DNA from 3 places in the Methylobacterium sp. ap11 genome. Region 3 is predicted to be linked to each of the others. Evidence: predicted binding sites of a transcription regulator. Region 3 holds the regulator's gene; each other region holds the start of a gene.
What was found. Region 3 encodes LexA, which represses DNA repair genes until DNA is damaged. Its sites were predicted from a motif close to TGTTCNNNNTGTGTTCNG; they were not measured.
Positions count from the first base shown of each region.

Region 1: a site for LexA is predicted at 3,705-3,722, ahead of BMX97_RS04515 (ATP-dependent helicase). Genes of this name have one in related genera too.
Region 2: a site for LexA is predicted at 1,737-1,754, ahead of parE (DNA topoisomerase IV subunit B). Genes of this name have one in related genera too.

Region 1 covers NZ_FOEB01000002.1:439,368-444,695, reverse strand. The annotation lists gene murJ (murein biosynthesis integral membrane protein MurJ) at 1-163, shown strand, start outside; gene BMX97_RS04520 (PhoH family protein) at 248-964, opposite strand; gene BMX97_RS04515 (ATP-dependent helicase) at 1,339-3,693, opposite strand; gene BMX97_RS04510 (hypothetical protein) at 3,874-4,122, shown strand; gene BMX97_RS04505 (thioesterase family protein) at 4,141-4,704, opposite strand; gene BMX97_RS04500 (FAD-binding oxidoreductase) at 4,948-5,328, shown strand, end outside.
Region 2 covers NZ_FOEB01000001.1:273,360-278,687, forward strand. The annotation lists gene treZ (malto-oligosyltrehalose trehalohydrolase) at 1-900, opposite strand, end outside; gene BMX97_RS01110 (hypothetical protein) at 1,308-1,511, opposite strand; gene parE (DNA topoisomerase IV subunit B) at 1,816-3,888, shown strand; gene hutG (N-formylglutamate deformylase) at 4,003-4,827, opposite strand; gene hutH (histidine ammonia-lyase) at 4,824-5,328, opposite strand, start outside.
Region 3 covers NZ_FOEB01000002.1:121,524-126,851, reverse strand. The annotation lists gene BMX97_RS03090 (DUF7986 domain-containing protein) at 118-858, opposite strand; gene BMX97_RS03080 (DUF429 domain-containing protein) at 1,180-2,040, opposite strand; gene BMX97_RS03075 (DUF4357 domain-containing protein) at 2,037-2,420, opposite strand; gene lexA (transcriptional repressor LexA) at 2,596-3,336, opposite strand; gene BMX97_RS03065 (hypothetical protein) at 4,154-4,360, opposite strand; gene glyS (glycine--tRNA ligase subunit beta) at 4,544-5,328, opposite strand, start outside.

The DNA.
Region 1 (5,328 bases), 320 kb from region 3:
CACGCTCGGCGGCCTACCCCTCATCGACGGCCTGATGCCGGCGCTGCCGCGCTTCCGCGACCTCGCGGTGCTGTCCGCGCTCGGCGCCGCCGGGCTCGTCGCCTACGCGGCGACCCTGCTCGTGGCGCTACGGCTGTTCGGGGTGCGGCTGAAGCGGGTCTGACGCGAGACGGTCACGTCGCCCCGCGGGCTGATGTGGGCAGCGCGCCCGCCCGGTCCCGACGACCGGACGGGCTGGCCTTCCGGGTCAGACGCGGGCTTCCTCGAAGGCCCGCACCCACTCGGCGCAGATGCCGGAGCGCACGATGTCGTCGAGGCCGAACTCCACGATCGGGATCGGCATCATCCGGCTCTTCACCAGATGGATCACGGTGCGCAGGCCCGAGGTCTCGCGCAGGTCGGTCTGCGAGACATCGCCGTTGATGATGACCTGGGTGTCGTCGCCGATCCGGGTCAGGAACATCTTGATCTCGGCCGGGGTGGTGTTCTGGGCCTCGTCGAGGATCACCAGGCAGTTCTTGAAGGTGCGGCCGCGCATCACCTCGAACGGCACGACCTCGATGTCTCCGGCCTTCACGGCGATCTCGAAGGCGCCCTCCCCCATGCGCTCCTTCATGGTCTCGGTGAGGGGAGCGACCCAGGGGGCGATCTTCTCCTCGATGCTGCCGGGGAAGAAGCCGAGGGAGCGGCCGGAGGGCACGTTCGGCCGGGTGATGACCACCTTGGCGACCCGGCGCTGGCGCAGCAGGTCGGCGGCGCGGGTGCCGGCGATGTAGGTCTTGCCGGTCCCGGCAGGGCCGAGGACGATGACTTGCGGGTGGGAACCAAGGGCGTCGAGATATTCGGCCTGGCGGGCCGTCATCGGCTGGATCGGTGGCGGGTTGCGCTCTTCCTCGAAGCGAGTGCGGTGCACTCGGATCGGGCGGTCATCAACCAGTTCAAGTCGTGCGCGTCGTCTCTTCACGGATCAACACTCCCACTGGACTTGCGGTGCCGATTGTCGTGTGCCCTCTCGTGTCCCTGTTCTCCTGCGTTGTTCTGACGGCTTTAAGCCTCGGGAGGCCGCGACGGTTCCGGACGGGGTTGACGCAGGCGGTGGACAAGTCCGCCTGTTTCGACCGTCAGGGTAAGCAGAGGATGATGAACGAGCAATTGTCGCGCCGCACCATGCCGTTGCGAAACGGCGCGGGGCCGGTACGGAACGGCAAATTGTGATGAAAACCACACAGCGGCGCAGTGGCCGGGACGGTCGATGCGGATCGATGCGATCCGCGGGCCGGTCGAGGTCGCCACCTGATCGCCGCTCCCGGTCTGCCTCGAAGCCCCTCCCCGCCGGCGTCAGGCCGGCTGGACGAAGCTGTCGAGCACCATCTTTCGGCCGGCCTTGTCGAAGTCAACGGTGAGCTTGTTGCCGTCGACCGCCGCCACCGAGCCCGGCCCGAATTTGGTGTGGAAGATCCGCGCCCCGGCCTCGAAGGCGGACGGCGTGCCGGTGGATTTCGCCACCAGCGTCCCCTCGATCTGCTGCGGCCCGCGCCGGCCGGGCGAGGTGCTGCGCCCTCCCCCGCCAAAACCCCCCTGGCCGTAGCGGTCCTGGCCGGCGGTCTGGGCCTGCGCCCGCTGCCAGCCCGGGGTGGAGTAGGACGAGCCGAAGGCCGGCGCCTGGCGGTCGAAGCGCGACGGCCCCTGCGAGAAGCTCGCCGGCGCGTCGCGCACCTCGACGCTCGCCTCGGGCAATTCGTCGATGAAGCGGCTCGGCACGGTCGAGGACCACAGGCCGTGGATGCGGCGGTTGACCGCGAACGAGATTTTGGCCCGCTTGCGCGCCCGGGTGAGGCCGACATGGGCGAGGCGGCGTTCCTCCTCCAGGCCCGCGCGCCCACTCTCGTCGAGGGCGCGCTGGTTGGGCATCAGCCCGTGCTCCCAGCCGGGCAGGAAGACGGTGTCGAACTCGAGCCCCTTCGCCGCGTGCAGCGTCATCAGGCTCACCCGGTCGCCGCCCTCGGCCTCGTTGACGTCCATCACCAGCGAGACGTGCTCGAGGAAGCCGGCGAGGTCCGGGAACTCCTCCATCGAGCGCACCAGCTCCTTCAGGTTCTCGAGCCGCCCGGCCGCGTCGGCGGTACGCTCCTTCTGCCACATCTCGGTGTAGCCGGATTCCTCCAGGATCGTCTGGGCCACCTCGGTGTGCGGCTGGTCCTCCAGGAGCTTGGCCCAGCGGGAGAAGCTCTGGCACAGGGCGCGCACCGTCGAGCGGGGCTTGGGCTTCAGCTCCTCGGTCTCGCTCATCATGCGGGCCGCCTGGAGCAGCGGCACGTTGGCGCGGCGGGCCAGGCCGTGCAGGGCCTGGAGGGTCGCGTCGCCCAGGCCGCGCTTGGGCGTGTTGAAGATCCGCTCGAAGGCGAGGTCGTCGGAGCCGTTGGCGACGATGCGCAGATAGGCGAGCGCGTCGCGGATCTCGGCCCGCTCGTAGAAGCGCGGGCCGCCGACGACGCGGTAGGGCAGCCCGAGCTGGACGAAGCGGTCCTCGATCTCGCGCATCTGGGCCGAGATCCGCACCAGCACGGCGATCTCCGACAGCTTGTGGCCCTTGGCCTGCAGGCTCTCGATCTCCTCGCAGACGAGGCGCGCCTCCTCTTCCGAATCCCAGGCGCCGGTGACCGTGACCTTCTCGCCTTCCGGGCTGTCGGTGCGCAGGGTCTTGCCCAGCCGCCCTTCGTTATGGGCGATCAGCACGGACGCCGCGGCCAGGATGTGGCCGGTCGAGCGGTAGTTGTTCTCCAGCCGCACCACCAGGGCACCCGGAAAATCGTGCTCGAAGCGCAGGATGTTGTCGACCTCGGCGCCGCGCCAGCCGTAGATCGACTGGTCGTCGTCGCCGACGCAGGCGACGTTGCGGTGCCCCTGCGCCAGGAGCCGCAGCCAGAGATACTGGGCGACGTTGGTGTCCTGGTACTCGTCGACCAGAATGTAGCGGAAGCGCTGCTGGTAGTTGGTGAGGATGTCCGGGTTCTCCCGCCACAGCTTCAGGCACAGCAGCAGCAGGTCGCCGAAATCGACCGCGTTGAGCGACTTCAGCCGCTCCTGGTAGGCGGCGTAGAGCGCCCCGCCCTTGCCGAAGCCGAAGGCCGAGGCCTCGCCCGCCGGCACCTGCTCGGGGGAAAGGCCGCGGTTCTTCCAGCCGTCGATCGTACCGGCGAGGCTGCGGGCCGGCCAGCGCTTCTCGTCGAGGTCGGCCGCCGCGATCACCTGCTTGAGGAGCCGGAGCTGATCGTCGGTACCGAGAATCGTGAAGTCGGAGCGCAGGCCGACGAGTTCGGCGTGGCGGCGCAGGATCTTGGTGCCGATGGCGTGGAAGGTGCCGAGCCACGGCATCCCCTCGCCGGCCGCGCCGATGAGCGCGCCGATGCGCTCCTTCATCTCCCGGGCGGCCTTGTTGGTGAAGGTCACCGACAGGATGTCGAAGGGCCGGGCGCGGCCGGTGGCGATCAGGTGGGCGATCCGCGTGGTCAGCACCCGGGTCTTGCCGGTGCCGGCGCCGGCCAGCACCAGGATCGGCCCGTCCGTCACCTCGACGGCGCGGCGCTGTTCCGGGTTCAGCCCGTCGAGGTAGGAGACGCCCTGGGGCACCACCGCGGCGCGGGCGCGGGCGGAGATCGAGGTGGAGCCGGTCCCGGCGATATCGCGAGTCATGCCGGCATCACTGGACCAAAACGCGAACGGCGTCGAGGGTGCGGGACGCATGGGAGCCGGATGCCGGCGGGTCTCCGCGGGACCCGGAACCTTGCGGGGAGGAACCTTGCGGGGAGGAACCTTGCAGCAGGCGCCGCGTCGTCCCCACCTGACAGGTCTCGTCCGCGGAAAAGGTCCCCGATGCGCGCCCACAGCCTCCTGATCCTCGCCGCCATGGCGGCGCCCCTCCCGGCCCTGGCCCAGAACCAGGCCCCGGTGAACCGCGCCCAGCAGCGGGTCGAGGGGATCAACCGCTCGATCGAGAGCAGCGGCGAGATCCGTGGCATCCAGCAGCAGAACCGCTTCGAGACCAACCAGCTCCAGGGCCAGATCCAGCGCCAGCAGAGCCTGCCTCCGGCGCCCCTGCCCCCGCTCGGCGTGCGGCGCTGAGCCGGCGGCCGTCCGGCGTCAGTGACGGACCCGGGCGCCGGCGGCCGCGAAGGCCATGGTGTCCGGACGGTGGTGGCCGCGGGCCGGGATGCCGATCACACGGCCGAGATCGTCGGGCCGCGGCAGCCGGGCATGCGAGCCGAGCATGACCGCGAGGTTGGCCTGGATGTCCTCCGGGAACGGCGCGACGCGCCGCGTCTCCGGATCGACGTGGAGGGAGAGATTCTCCGACGAGGCGGCGACCCAGCCCTCGGTCGCGTGGCGGATCTCGGAGTAGAAGTGCAGCCGCTTCTCGTCGAAGGCGATGAGCTGCAGCGTGACCCGGATCGGGTCGTCGAGCACCAGTTCGCGGCGATAGCGCACGTGTACTTCCGCCGCGAAGGTCGTGCCGCGTCCGCTCTCCATGTAGTCCGGCCCGAGGCCGACGACGCCGAACGCCTCGTCCACCGCCCGGTCGAACAGGACGTGGTAATACGCCATGTTGAGGTGGCCGTTGTAATCGATCCATCCCGGCTCGATCACCATCGTGGACGACACGAACGGCGCGAAGAAGAAGATCGAGGCGGGGCGGTCGTCTGCCATTGTGGGGCTCCCGATGGCGCACGCGGGATGACAAGGGCGCCCAGGCACGTACCACGCTCGGGCCCGGGATGCACCCCCGCCCGCCTTGCACCTTGGGTCAAGGAGCCACCCCCGCAGCGCACTTCTCCGTGACCGATCCGGCGGATATGCCGTGGGGATCCGGCCTGATAGGGTGGCCGGCACAAGGCCGGGACGCACTTTCCCCACGGCGCCCGCCAGTCCGTTTCGGGAGTCGACACCGCCATGAACGCCCTGAGCCCCACCCCGTCGCGCGAGCGCCCGAGCCCAGAGACCGTCGAGGCGGTGATCCGCGAGCTGATCGCGCAGTTCGGCGACCGCGTCGTCACCTCGCAGGCGGTGCGCGAGCAGCATGCCAGCACCCTGACCTGGGTCACCAACCAGCCGCCGGACGCGGTGGTCTACGCCCTGAGCACCGAGGACGTGCAGGCGATCGTGCGGGTCTGCGCGGCGCACAAGATGCCGGTCGTCGCCTTCGGCACCGGCACGTCGCTGGAGGGCCACGTCAACGCGCCGTACGGCGGCATCTCGATCGACATGAACGGGATGAACAAGGTCCTGGCGGTCCATGCCGAGGACCTCGACTGCGTGGTCCAGCCCGGCGTC
Region 2 (5,328 bases), on a different contig from region 3:
CTCGTTCTCCAGCATCAGGTGGATCGGCCGGTCGGGGAACGCGGCCCGGATGCGCTCGGCGAGCTCACCGAGGAAGTGTTTCTCCGAATCGTCCTGGATCGCGTGGACGGCGTCGAAGCGCAGGCCGTCGACGTGGAACTCCTCCAGCCAGTACAGCGAGTTGTGGACGAAGTAGTCCCGAACCACCTGGCCGCTGGTCTTGCCGTCGAAGTTGATGCCCGCCCCCCAGGGCGTCTGGTGGCGCTCGGTGAAGAAGGTCTTGGCGTAGGCGTTGAGGTAGTTCCCGGCCGGACCGAAGTGGTTGTAGACCACGTCGAGGAAGACCATCAGGCCGAGGCCGTGCGCGCGGTCGACCAGGCGGCGCAGGTCGTCGGGCGTGCCGTATGCGGAATCCGGCGCGTAGGGCAGCACGCCGTCGTAGCCCCAGTTGCGGCTGCCCTTGAAGTCGGCGAGCGGCAGGAGCTCGATCGCGGTCACGCCGAGGTCGCGCAGGGCCTCGAGCCTGTCGGCGAGGGCCGCGTAGGTGCCCTGCGGCGTCGCGGTGCCGACATGGACCTCGTAGATCACCGTCTCCTCGAACGGACGGCTCTTCCAGGCGCCGTCGGTCCACGGGAAGGCGGCGGGGTCGATCACCTCGGACAGCCCCGAGACGTCCTCGGGCTGGAAGCGCGAGGCGGGGTCGGGCACGACGAGGTCGCCGTCGATCCGGTAGCCGTAGCGGGCCCCGGCGCGCACGCCCGGCACCGTCAGACGGCGCCAGCCCTCGCCCGCATCCGGCAGCGGATGCTCGCTCCCGTCGAGCACCAGGGCGACCTCCGTCGCGGTCGGCGCCCATAGGGCGAAACGCACACCCTCCGGTCCGATCTCCGCACCGAATGGCATGCTGTGGGCGCGCCGCATCGGGCCACCATCCTTCGAAAACGTGAGGGCAAAGAGCGAGGGCGAGCGGCGTGGGGTGCCGCCTCGCTCTGGGAAATTCAGCCGGCCTGCCCAGGTTCCGCACTGCGAAAGGCCAGGGCTGGAATGGCCGGGCTCGAATGGGTCGAGCCTGCCGCGGGAGCTAAGGCGGGCGATCCTCCCGGCAATGGCCGGCCGCCACGGACCCGAGGACTTTCGTCGAATCGCCGTGTGGGCGAGCCGAAGCGCGCCGGATCCGGTCGGGAGCGGCGTCCGGATCCCCGGAGATGGGAACGAGCGGCCCGACCCGCGGAGCGGGAAAACACGAAGACCCGCGGAACGGGCAAGCGTGAAGACCCGCGGCGTGGGCGAGCGCGAAGAGACGTGCGGGCGGCGGGCGCGCGCCGGCCTCAGAACGCCCAGGCCAGGGTCGCGGCGAGCGCGACCGCGAGGGCTGCCCCGGTCGCCGTCATCGCCATCCGGCCGAGGCCGACGGTCGCGGCGGCGACACCCTCCTCGGCGAAGCCGAAGGCCTGGCCGGCGGCCTGCTCGGCCCGGGCGAGGGTGAGGTGGCGGGTCCGGCTGTGGCGAACCTGGCGTCTGGCGGCTCTCATCGTCGGGTCGCTCCTGCGGCGCGGCCTGTCCGGCCGGCGATCGCGCGGCCGATTCGGCAACGGGCGGTCATGGCCGAGGTTCCGGCCGAGCCCGTGCGCGTCACCGGACCTTAAGGGAATTTGTTTACGTCTCGGTGACTCTGGTACGGGTTCTGCGGCGCGGCGGTCCCGGACCGGCCGCCCCACGCGACCATGCCACGCCCGAAGCCACCGGAAGCCCCTTTTTGTTCCGCGTTTGTTCCGGTATAGGGAGAGGATGACCTCGAATGCTGCCAGAGCCCTTCCCCCACCGCGAGGCCGTCGCGTGAGCGAGGCCGCGCGAGACCTGTTCGGCGCGGGCGGCAAGCCTCCCGAAGGAAAGCCGCCTGCGGATCCGCTGAAGGCGGACGCGCTCAAGCGCACGAAGCCGGTCGCCGTGCCCCCGCCCGCGGACGCCGCGGAGGCCGGCTACGACGCCTCGGCGATCGAGGTGCTGGAGGGGCTGGAGCCGGTGCGGCGCCGGCCCGGCATGTATATCGGCGGCACCGACGAGAAGGCCCTGCACCACCTCTTCGCCGAGGTGATCGACAACTCGATGGACGAGGCGGTGGCGGGGCATGCCAGCTTCATCGAGGTGGAGCTGCAGGAGGACGGCTGCCTCGTCGTGACCGACAACGGCCGCGGCATCCCGGTCGACCCGCACCCGAAATTCCCCGGCAAGTCGGCGCTCGAGGTCATCATGACCACGCTGCATGCCGGCGGCAAGTTCGACTCGAAGGTCTACGAGACCTCGGGCGGCCTGCACGGCGTCGGCATCTCGGTGGTGAACGCCCTCTCGGACGTGCTCGAGGTCGAGGTCGCCCGCAACCAGACGCTCTACCGCCAGACCTTCTCGCGCGGCCACGCGCAGGGGCCGATCGAGACGATCGGCCGGGTGCAGAACCGGCGCGGCACGAAGGTGCGCTTCCATCCCGACGCCGAGATCTTCGGCGAGCACAGGTTCGATCCGCGCCGCCTGTTCAAGATGGCGCGCTCGAAGGCCTACCTGTTCGGCGGGGTCGAGATCCGCTGGCGCTGCGCGCCCAGCCTGCTGGACGGCGTCGAGACCGTGCCGGCCGAGGCCGTGCACCGCTTCCCGGCCGGCCTGAAGGACTATCTCGCCCGCGAGATCGACGGCAAGGACCTGGTCGCCGACGGCGTCTTCGCCGGCAAGGTGACGAAGCCCGGCAGCCACGGCTCGCTCGAATGGGCGATGGTCTGGCTGTCGAACGACGACGGCTTCTCCTCGTCCTACTGCAACACCATCCCGACGCCGGAGGGCGGCACCCACGAGAGCGGGATGCGGGTGGCGCTGCTGCGGGGCCTGCGCGACCATGCCGAGCGGGTCGGCCAGGTCAAGCGGATGGCCTCGGTCACCGCCGACGACGTGATGGCGACCTGCGCGGCGATGCTGTCGGTCTTCATCCGCGAGCCCGAGTTCCAGGGCCAGACCAAGGACAAGCTCGCGACGCTGGAGGCCTCCCGCATCGTCGAGGCGGCGATCCGCGACGCCTTCGACCACTGGCTCGCCGCCTCCCCGGCCCAGGCCAACAAGCTCCTCGACTGGGTGATCGACCGGGCCGAGGAGCGCCTGCGCCGGCGCCAGGAGAAGGAGGTCGCCCGCAAGACCGCGACCCGCAAGCTGCGCCTGCCGGGCAAGCTCGCCGATTGCTCGAAGGCCGGGGCCGCCGGCTCCGAGATCTTCATCGTCGAGGGCGATTCGGCCGGCGGCTCGGCCAAGCAGGCGCGCGACCGCGCCACCCAGGCGATCCTGCCCCTGCGCGGCAAGATCCTCAACGTCGCCTCGGCGAGCCGGGACAAGCTCGGGGCCAACCAGCTCCTGTCCGACCTGACCCAGGCGCTGGGCTGCGGCCTCGGCAACCAGTACCGGCACGACGACCTTCGCTACGAGAAGGTCATCATCATGACCGACGCCGACGTCGACGGCGCCCACATCGCCTCGCTGCTCATCACCTTCTTCTACCGGCAGATGCCCAAGCTGATCGAGGGCGGGCACCTCTACCTCGCGGTCCCGCCCCTCTACCGGCTGACGCAGGGCGCGAAGAGCGCCTACGCCCGCGACGACCGCCACAAGGAGCAGCTGCTCAAGACCACCTTCAAGTCTGGCAAGGTCGAGATCGGGCGCTTCAAGGGCCTCGGCGAGATGATGCCCGGGCAGCTCAAGGAGACCACGATGGACCCCAAGAAGCGCACGCTCCTGCGGGTCGAGGTGGTGGAGGAGGCCCGCGAGGCCACCGGCGACACGGTCGAGCGGCTGATGGGCAACAAGCCCGAGGCCCGCTTCGCCTTCATCTCCGAGCGCGCGGTCTTCGCCGACGAGATCGAGCTCGACATCTGACACCCGGAGCGCCCGCGGGCCTGCCCGGCGTCGTCCGGCGCTCGCAGGCCCCGGCGAACCCGCGACCTGTCGGGGGCTTGCGCCCCCGTCTCCCTCGGCCTTACGCCGCGCCCGTTACGGCGCGCCGTCCCTCAGGCCGCCGGCCATCGCTTCGAGGCGGCCCAGGACGGCGGCGAGCACCGGCCGCAGCCGCGCGGCCTTGTCCGCGTCCAGGGCGAAGGGCGGCGCTTCCGTCGCCAGGTGCGAGACCTGCGCGAGCTCCATCTGGATCGCGTGGATCCCGGCCTCGGGGCGGGCGTAGTGGCGGGTCGTCCAGCCGCCGCGGAAACGGCCGTTGACGACGCTCGTGTAGCCGGCGGCGGCCGCGCAGGTCTCGGCCGCCGCGCGCTCGATCGCCGGGTCGCAGGTCCGCCCGCCATCGGTGCCGATGTTGAAATCCGGCAGCGTGCCGGGGAACAGGAACGGGATCCGCGAACGGATCGAGTGGCAATCGTACAGGATCGCGACCCCGTGCAGCGCCCGCACGCGCGCGACCTCGGCGGCGAGCGCGGCGTGGTAGGGCGCGTGGAACCGCGCGATCCGGTCGGCGACGTCGTCCTCGCCCGGGCCCGCGCCGTCCCGCCAGATCGGGGCACCGTCGAAATCGGTGGCCGGAACCAAGCCGGTGGTGTTCTGCCCCGGATAGAGGCTGGTGCCGGACGGGTCGCGGTTGGCGTCGACCACGTAGCGGTGGAACGTCGCCCGCACGGTCGTCGCGTCCGGGAGCAGCCCGTCGTAGAGCCGGTGGATGTGCCAGTCGGTGTCGCGCAGCCGGCGGCCCTCGTCGTTCAGCCGCGCGAGGATGTCGGGCGGAACGTCCGTGCCGGTATGGGGCAGGGCCAGGATGACCGGCGACGAGCCCCGGGCGACCTCGACCGGGCTTACGGAGACCGGGCTCATGCCGCCTCCAGGCCCGGCAGGATGCCGGGCGACGGGCTGGCGTCGATCGCGCCCTGCGCCACCAGGCCGGCGGCGATCCGCAGATCGTCCGCGAGGTAGCGGTCCTCGTCGAGCGGACGGATCGCGGCGCGGATCGCCGCGAGCGCCCGCTCCAGCTCCGGGCTCGTCCGCAGCGGGCCGCGCAGCTCGACGCCCTGGGCGCCCGCCAGGGCCTCGATGCCCAGGATGCCGAACAGGTTCTCGGTCATCGCCAGCAGGCGGCGGGCGCCGTGGCAGGCCATCGAGACGTGGTCCTCCTGGTTGGCGGAGGTGGGCGTCGAATCGACCGAGGCCGGGTGAGACCGCTGCTTGTTCTCGCTCATGAGCGCCGCCGAGGTCACCTCGGCGATCATCAGGCCGGAATTCAGGCCGGGCTTGCGCGCCAGGAACGCCGGCAGCCCGAAGGACAGGGCCGGGTCGACCAGGAGGGCGATCCGGCGCTGCGCGATCGAGCCGATCTCG
Region 3 (5,328 bases):
GTCGTCATCCCGACCGTGCCCGCGACGCGGCGTGTGGCGGGAGCGGACGAACCCCGGGCAAGGCCCGAGGTTCGTCCGGTTGAATCGCGAGCGCCACGGGCGCGTTCCGGTTGCCCCTCACTTCGGTCGTCTGCGGCCCCGGCGAGGCCGTGCCACGGGCGTGCCTTGCGGGACGCCGGCCTGTCGCATCAGGGCTTCGACGACGACCTCGGGCATGTCCACCTCGTCGAGGCTGGGCAGGCTCCGCGCCTGGATGTCGTCGGCATAGAGCGCGGCCGCCAGGGAGTGGCGGATGGGCAGGCGGTTGCCGCGGGCGGCGGCCTGCGTGCAGAATGCGACCAGATCCTCTTGCGGCTCGACGATGATGCCGAAGCCGGCGTGGAACGACCCGGCCTCGAACAGCCGCATGCCGATCACCTCCCCATCGGAGGCGGAGGCTTCGAGACTCTCGTCGACGAGCCAGAGGCGGCGTCCGGCGGCGAGCAGGTCCTCGAGCCATAGACCGGCCTGGGCGTGCCGCCCGGCCACCCGGAAGATCGACACGAACGCGCCCTCCATTCGGCGGGCGACCTCCTGCTCGCCCGGGTCGAGAGCGGCGAGGCGATCGCGCAGGAAGCCGTCGAAGACGCGCCGGCCGCGCTGGTTGGGCTCGAACAGCGCCACGTCGCAGAGCATATTGAGGACCGTGTCGTCCGCGAGGTGCGCCTCGTCGAGGAGGCCGAGATGCTTGGCGGCCCGGTTGAGGTCGGGCTTCCTGCAGGCATCCACGGCCTGCGCGAGGACGGCCTGGATCGCGCACCGGATCGGCCGATACTGGGCAAGGATGGTGCCCCGGGCTGTCGCCTTCTCGCCGGTCATGATCGTTCTCCCGCCCGCCAGGAGATAGGTCGCATGGAGAATATTCGGGAGCGGGCATCACCTAGGCCGGCGCCCGGGACAACGACTATCTCGACCTCGTCGAGCCGGCCTTCATCGCCTCCGGGCCGAACGGAGCGGACAGGTTCCGCTTCGGCGCCGTCGCCGCAAGCCTCGACGGCGCCTGCAGCCGAACCGATGTCGACTTCCGCTTCCAGGGCTCGGACGAGGGCGACGAGGTGTTCGGCGACGGCTGGGCCGAGTGCGACGGTGCCGACACGATCCACGGCGAGATCGCCTTGCGGAACGGCGACGAGACCACCTTCAAGGCCCGCCGCTGGCCGAGGCCGTGACGCGGCGCTCGGGGTCGACCGGAACGGCGCAAGCCTTGGCGGCAGTCTCGAGCCGCGTTCGCACCGACGGGCTTGCCGGCGCCACCATGTAGCCCGCGATGCGGTCGCCGATCATGATCGAGCTGTGACGTGGCTGGACGAGCCAGTGCAGCCCGATGAGGGCGCAGAGCACCGCGTCGAGCCGGTCCTGGTCGGCCTTGCGCGGGGTTGCGATCCGCGCCAGGTCGTCGGCCCAGTCCGCGAGCCCGGCGATCCTGGACTCGACCGCTTGCCGCCGCACCGCCGCGATCACCGCCTGCCAGCCCGCCAGCGTGAAGGTCTTGCGGCGGGCCGGGTTGTAGCGCGGTCCGCGCAGGCGGCCGTCGAAGGCGGGATCGAGGGACGGCATCGCCAGGGCGGGAAAGACCTCCATCAGGTAGAGGCCGCGGATGGCCTCCCGCGAGGCCTCCGGATCCTCCGTCGCGCCGAGCCGCTCCTTGAAGCGCCAGAGCGGGGCCGCGTCGTCGAACATCCCGGCCTTCCCGCGGTTCGCCGGCTGCACGCCGCCGCCGAGCCAGGAGATCAGGGAGGCCGCGACCCGATCGACCGGGCGCATCCCGGTCGCGTTCGGAACCAGGGTCGGCTGGTCGAGGGCGACGAGGCGCAAGTCGCTGATGGCGCTCTCCGCCTCGATCGCCGCGCGAGCCTCGTCGAACGAGGCGAGGCGCGGCGGCACGAGGGTGCGGCGGCCGGCCCGGTCGATGCGAATCGTGCAGATCGCACCCGGCGCACGAGGGTTGTCGGTCCAGGCCGAATCGAACCCGATAATGCTGGTCGTCCCGACCACGCTCACGGGCCGGCACTCCGCATGAGCATGGACCCCTCACCCAGCACATCGTGTTCGCGAAACCCGTCACCGAGCCGCTTCCGGTCCGTGACCCTGATCGAGTCACCAGGCCCTGTCGAGCTGCAGCCCTCGACCAGCGCCGAGGCCGGCGAGGGACTCGTGAAGAAAATGTCCTTGGTCAAGCTCAGGCAGCCGCCCTGCGGCGCGAGGGCGTTCTCGCCGGCGAACTGCTCGCGCAACTTGCCGAGGTTCACTGGCAAGCCGTCGGTCGTGGTCGGGCTGACGAGCGAGCCGGCGCGGAGCACGTCGCCGCCGCCGATCATGTCGAGATAGGCCTTGTGGGTTTCGCTGCGCGGTCGTGCGGTCGCATAGAAGCTCTGCCGCACGGGCGCCCGAACTGGCGCCATGGGCACGCCCGCCGGAGCTGCGGACCGGATCAGGCCCGCAGAACATGGCGGCGTGCCACATGTTTTTCCGGAAGCGTCGCTCCCCCTCTTCCGGCCTGCTTCGCAGGCCACCCTCCCGTGCGGGGGGTCGGGCGAAGGCGCTCCCCGCGCGAACTCAGTACTTCCGCACCAGGCTCACCAGCCGGCCCTGGATCCGCACCCGATCCGGCCCGAGCACCCGGGTCTCGTAGGCCGGGTTGGCGGCCTCGAGCGCGATCGACGAGCCTCGGCGCCGCAGGCGCTTCAAGGTCGCCTCTTCGTCGTCGATCAGCGCCACGATGATGTCGCCGGTATTGGCGGTCTCCTGGCGGCGGATCACCACGAGGTCGCCGTCGAGGATGCCGGCCTCGATCATCGAGTCGCCGCGCACCTCCAGGGCGTAGTGCTCGCCGCTGGCCAGGAAGTCCGGCGACATCGCCACCGTGCGGCTCTGGCTCTGGATCGCCGAGATCGGCGTACCGGCGGCGATCCGGCCCATCACCGGTACGCTGACCGAGTGGCCGTTCTCATCCGAGGCCGTCGCCATGGCGGGGATGCCGGCTTGCCGCTTCGGCTCGTGGGCGCGCCCGCCCTCGACGACGCTCGGGTTGAACCGCACCACCTCGGCCCCGGCCGCGGGAGCCGTCGCCGGCCCCGTCACCGTATCGGGGATGCGGATCACCTCGATCGCCCGGGCCCGGTTCGGCAGACGGCGCAGGAAGCCGCGCTCCTCCAGGGCGGTGATCAGGCGGTGGATGCCCGATTTCGACTTCAGGTCGAGGGCGTCCTTCATCTCGTCGAAGGACGGGGGGACACCCGTCTCGCGCATTCTCTGCTGAATGAAGCGGAGCAGGTCCAACTGCTTACGCGTGAGCATGTGACTCTCTCATCCCCGCGCTGCCGCGCTCCGGAAACAAATCGCGAACATGGTAAGCGTTCCGCAAGTGTTCCGCAAGCGGCTTTGAAAAAACGGGATGTTGGGGCGGAAGAAGCCGAGTACCACGCGCCATCGGACGCGGCTCCAGGGTCCAGACTCAGCATCGCCTCTCGCGGCTGGACAAGAACCCGGCCGTGCGGGCGTTCATCGCGGATCGTCTCGGCACCGACGACGTCGAAACCATACGCCGTGCGGCGATTGTCCGGTTCGAAGAGGAAAGCGTGCCTTCGCGCTCCGCCACGAACCCTTTCGCGATCAGACGACGCGCGGCCGGCGCCCGGACCGGCCACCGAAAGCGCAACCGGACAACGCCCCGACCACCCCGATCCGACCGGCGGGACCACAGATCATTCCGCTCGATCCCGGAATTCCTTCGCCAGTTATTGATCACCACCGCCAGAGAGCCGTGACGGGTACGGGAGCGTCGAGGTTACCGTCCGGGAGACTCGCGCCCATCTCGGCGTCGAGACCCAGCGCCAGTGGTCGGGCCGGGTGATCGCCCGCACCACCCCTGCCTGCTCGCCCTGCTCTCCGCAATCTCCTGTCGGCAGCGCGTCGGCCCGCTCGCGAACGCCGCAAGGCGGTGCAGGCCGCCCGGTACCCGAAGGCGCAACCCGCCCTCCCGGATACGCTCGCTGGCGTGAGCGCGTTTTGGCGACATCCCGGCTCCAGCGGCACAGAACGAAACCGTGCTTCGCCCCTGCCGCCGCCCGGGGCCCGCCCTCCCTGCAACGCAGCCTGAAGGCCAAAGTCGAGCTTAGTGCCCGCCCTCGTGGCCGTGGCTGGTGCCGATCACGCAGAGCGCCAGACCGGCGATACCGCCGATCGTGCCAAGCGGGGTCTGGTAGCGCCAGGAGGCGTAGTAGCCGGCACTGCCGATCACGACCCCGAGCAGGGTGAGCACGATGCCGCGGGCCGAGACTCCCGGCTTGTCCCGGTGCGGTCGGATGGCGTTCTGGTGCATCGCAGTCAAAGTCCCTCGCCGCACCGTGTCGATCCGCCGGCCCCCGGGGGGACCGCGGGAGCCGGGGGGCGGCCGCCCTCTCCCGCCGGGGAAACGCGGGAGACGCGGATTGGCTCACGGCGCCGGATCGACGGCCGGACGCGCGCGGCCGGGCTTACGGGAGAGCCCGGTCGCGCGTTGCGCTCAGCGGCCCTCGCCGCCGATGCGGGAGAAGTCCGCGACCTCCCGGGTCGCCGCCCGGAGCGCGTTGAGGAGCGCTAGGCGGTTGGCGCGCAGGGCCGGCTCGTCGGCGTTCACCGTCACCTTGTCGAAGAAGGCGTCGACCGGCGCACGCAGGGTCGAGAGCGCCCGCATCGCCCCCTCGAAATCCTCCACCGCCACGGCCTTGCCCGCCTCGGCGCCGGCCATCCGCAGGGCCTCGGCCAGGGCCGATTCCTCGGGCAGGCGCAGGAGGCTCTGGTCCGGCGCCGCATCGTAAGCGCGACCGTCCTTCTTCTCCTCGATCCGCAGGATGTTGGCGGCGCGACGGGAGCCGGCGAGCAGGTTCTTGCCGTCCTCGGTGTCGAGGAAGCGGCCGAGCGCCTCGACCCGGCGCACCACCATCAGGAGGTCGTCCTGCCCGGGCAGCGCGAAGACGGCGTCGATCAGGTCGTGGCGGGCGCCTTGGTCGCGCAGGTAGACCTTCAGCCGGTCAACGAAAAACGAAAAAAGGCTCTCACAAACCTCACGCGACTGTTTATCGATTTTTTCGTACTTACCCAAGCTTTTTCCGAAATAATCGTCATCAATAGCAGATTTGGCCACCTCATAGGACGGCTCACTTAAATCCATGCCTGCAATTGCAGAAAGGGCTTTCAATCTTGCGGCCGAATCATATTTTCGTGCGATTTCCAATGCGACGGGCATATGTGCGGCGCGGACGATGTAATCCAACCGCATTTTTATATTATTTTCGAGTAGGAGGCGAA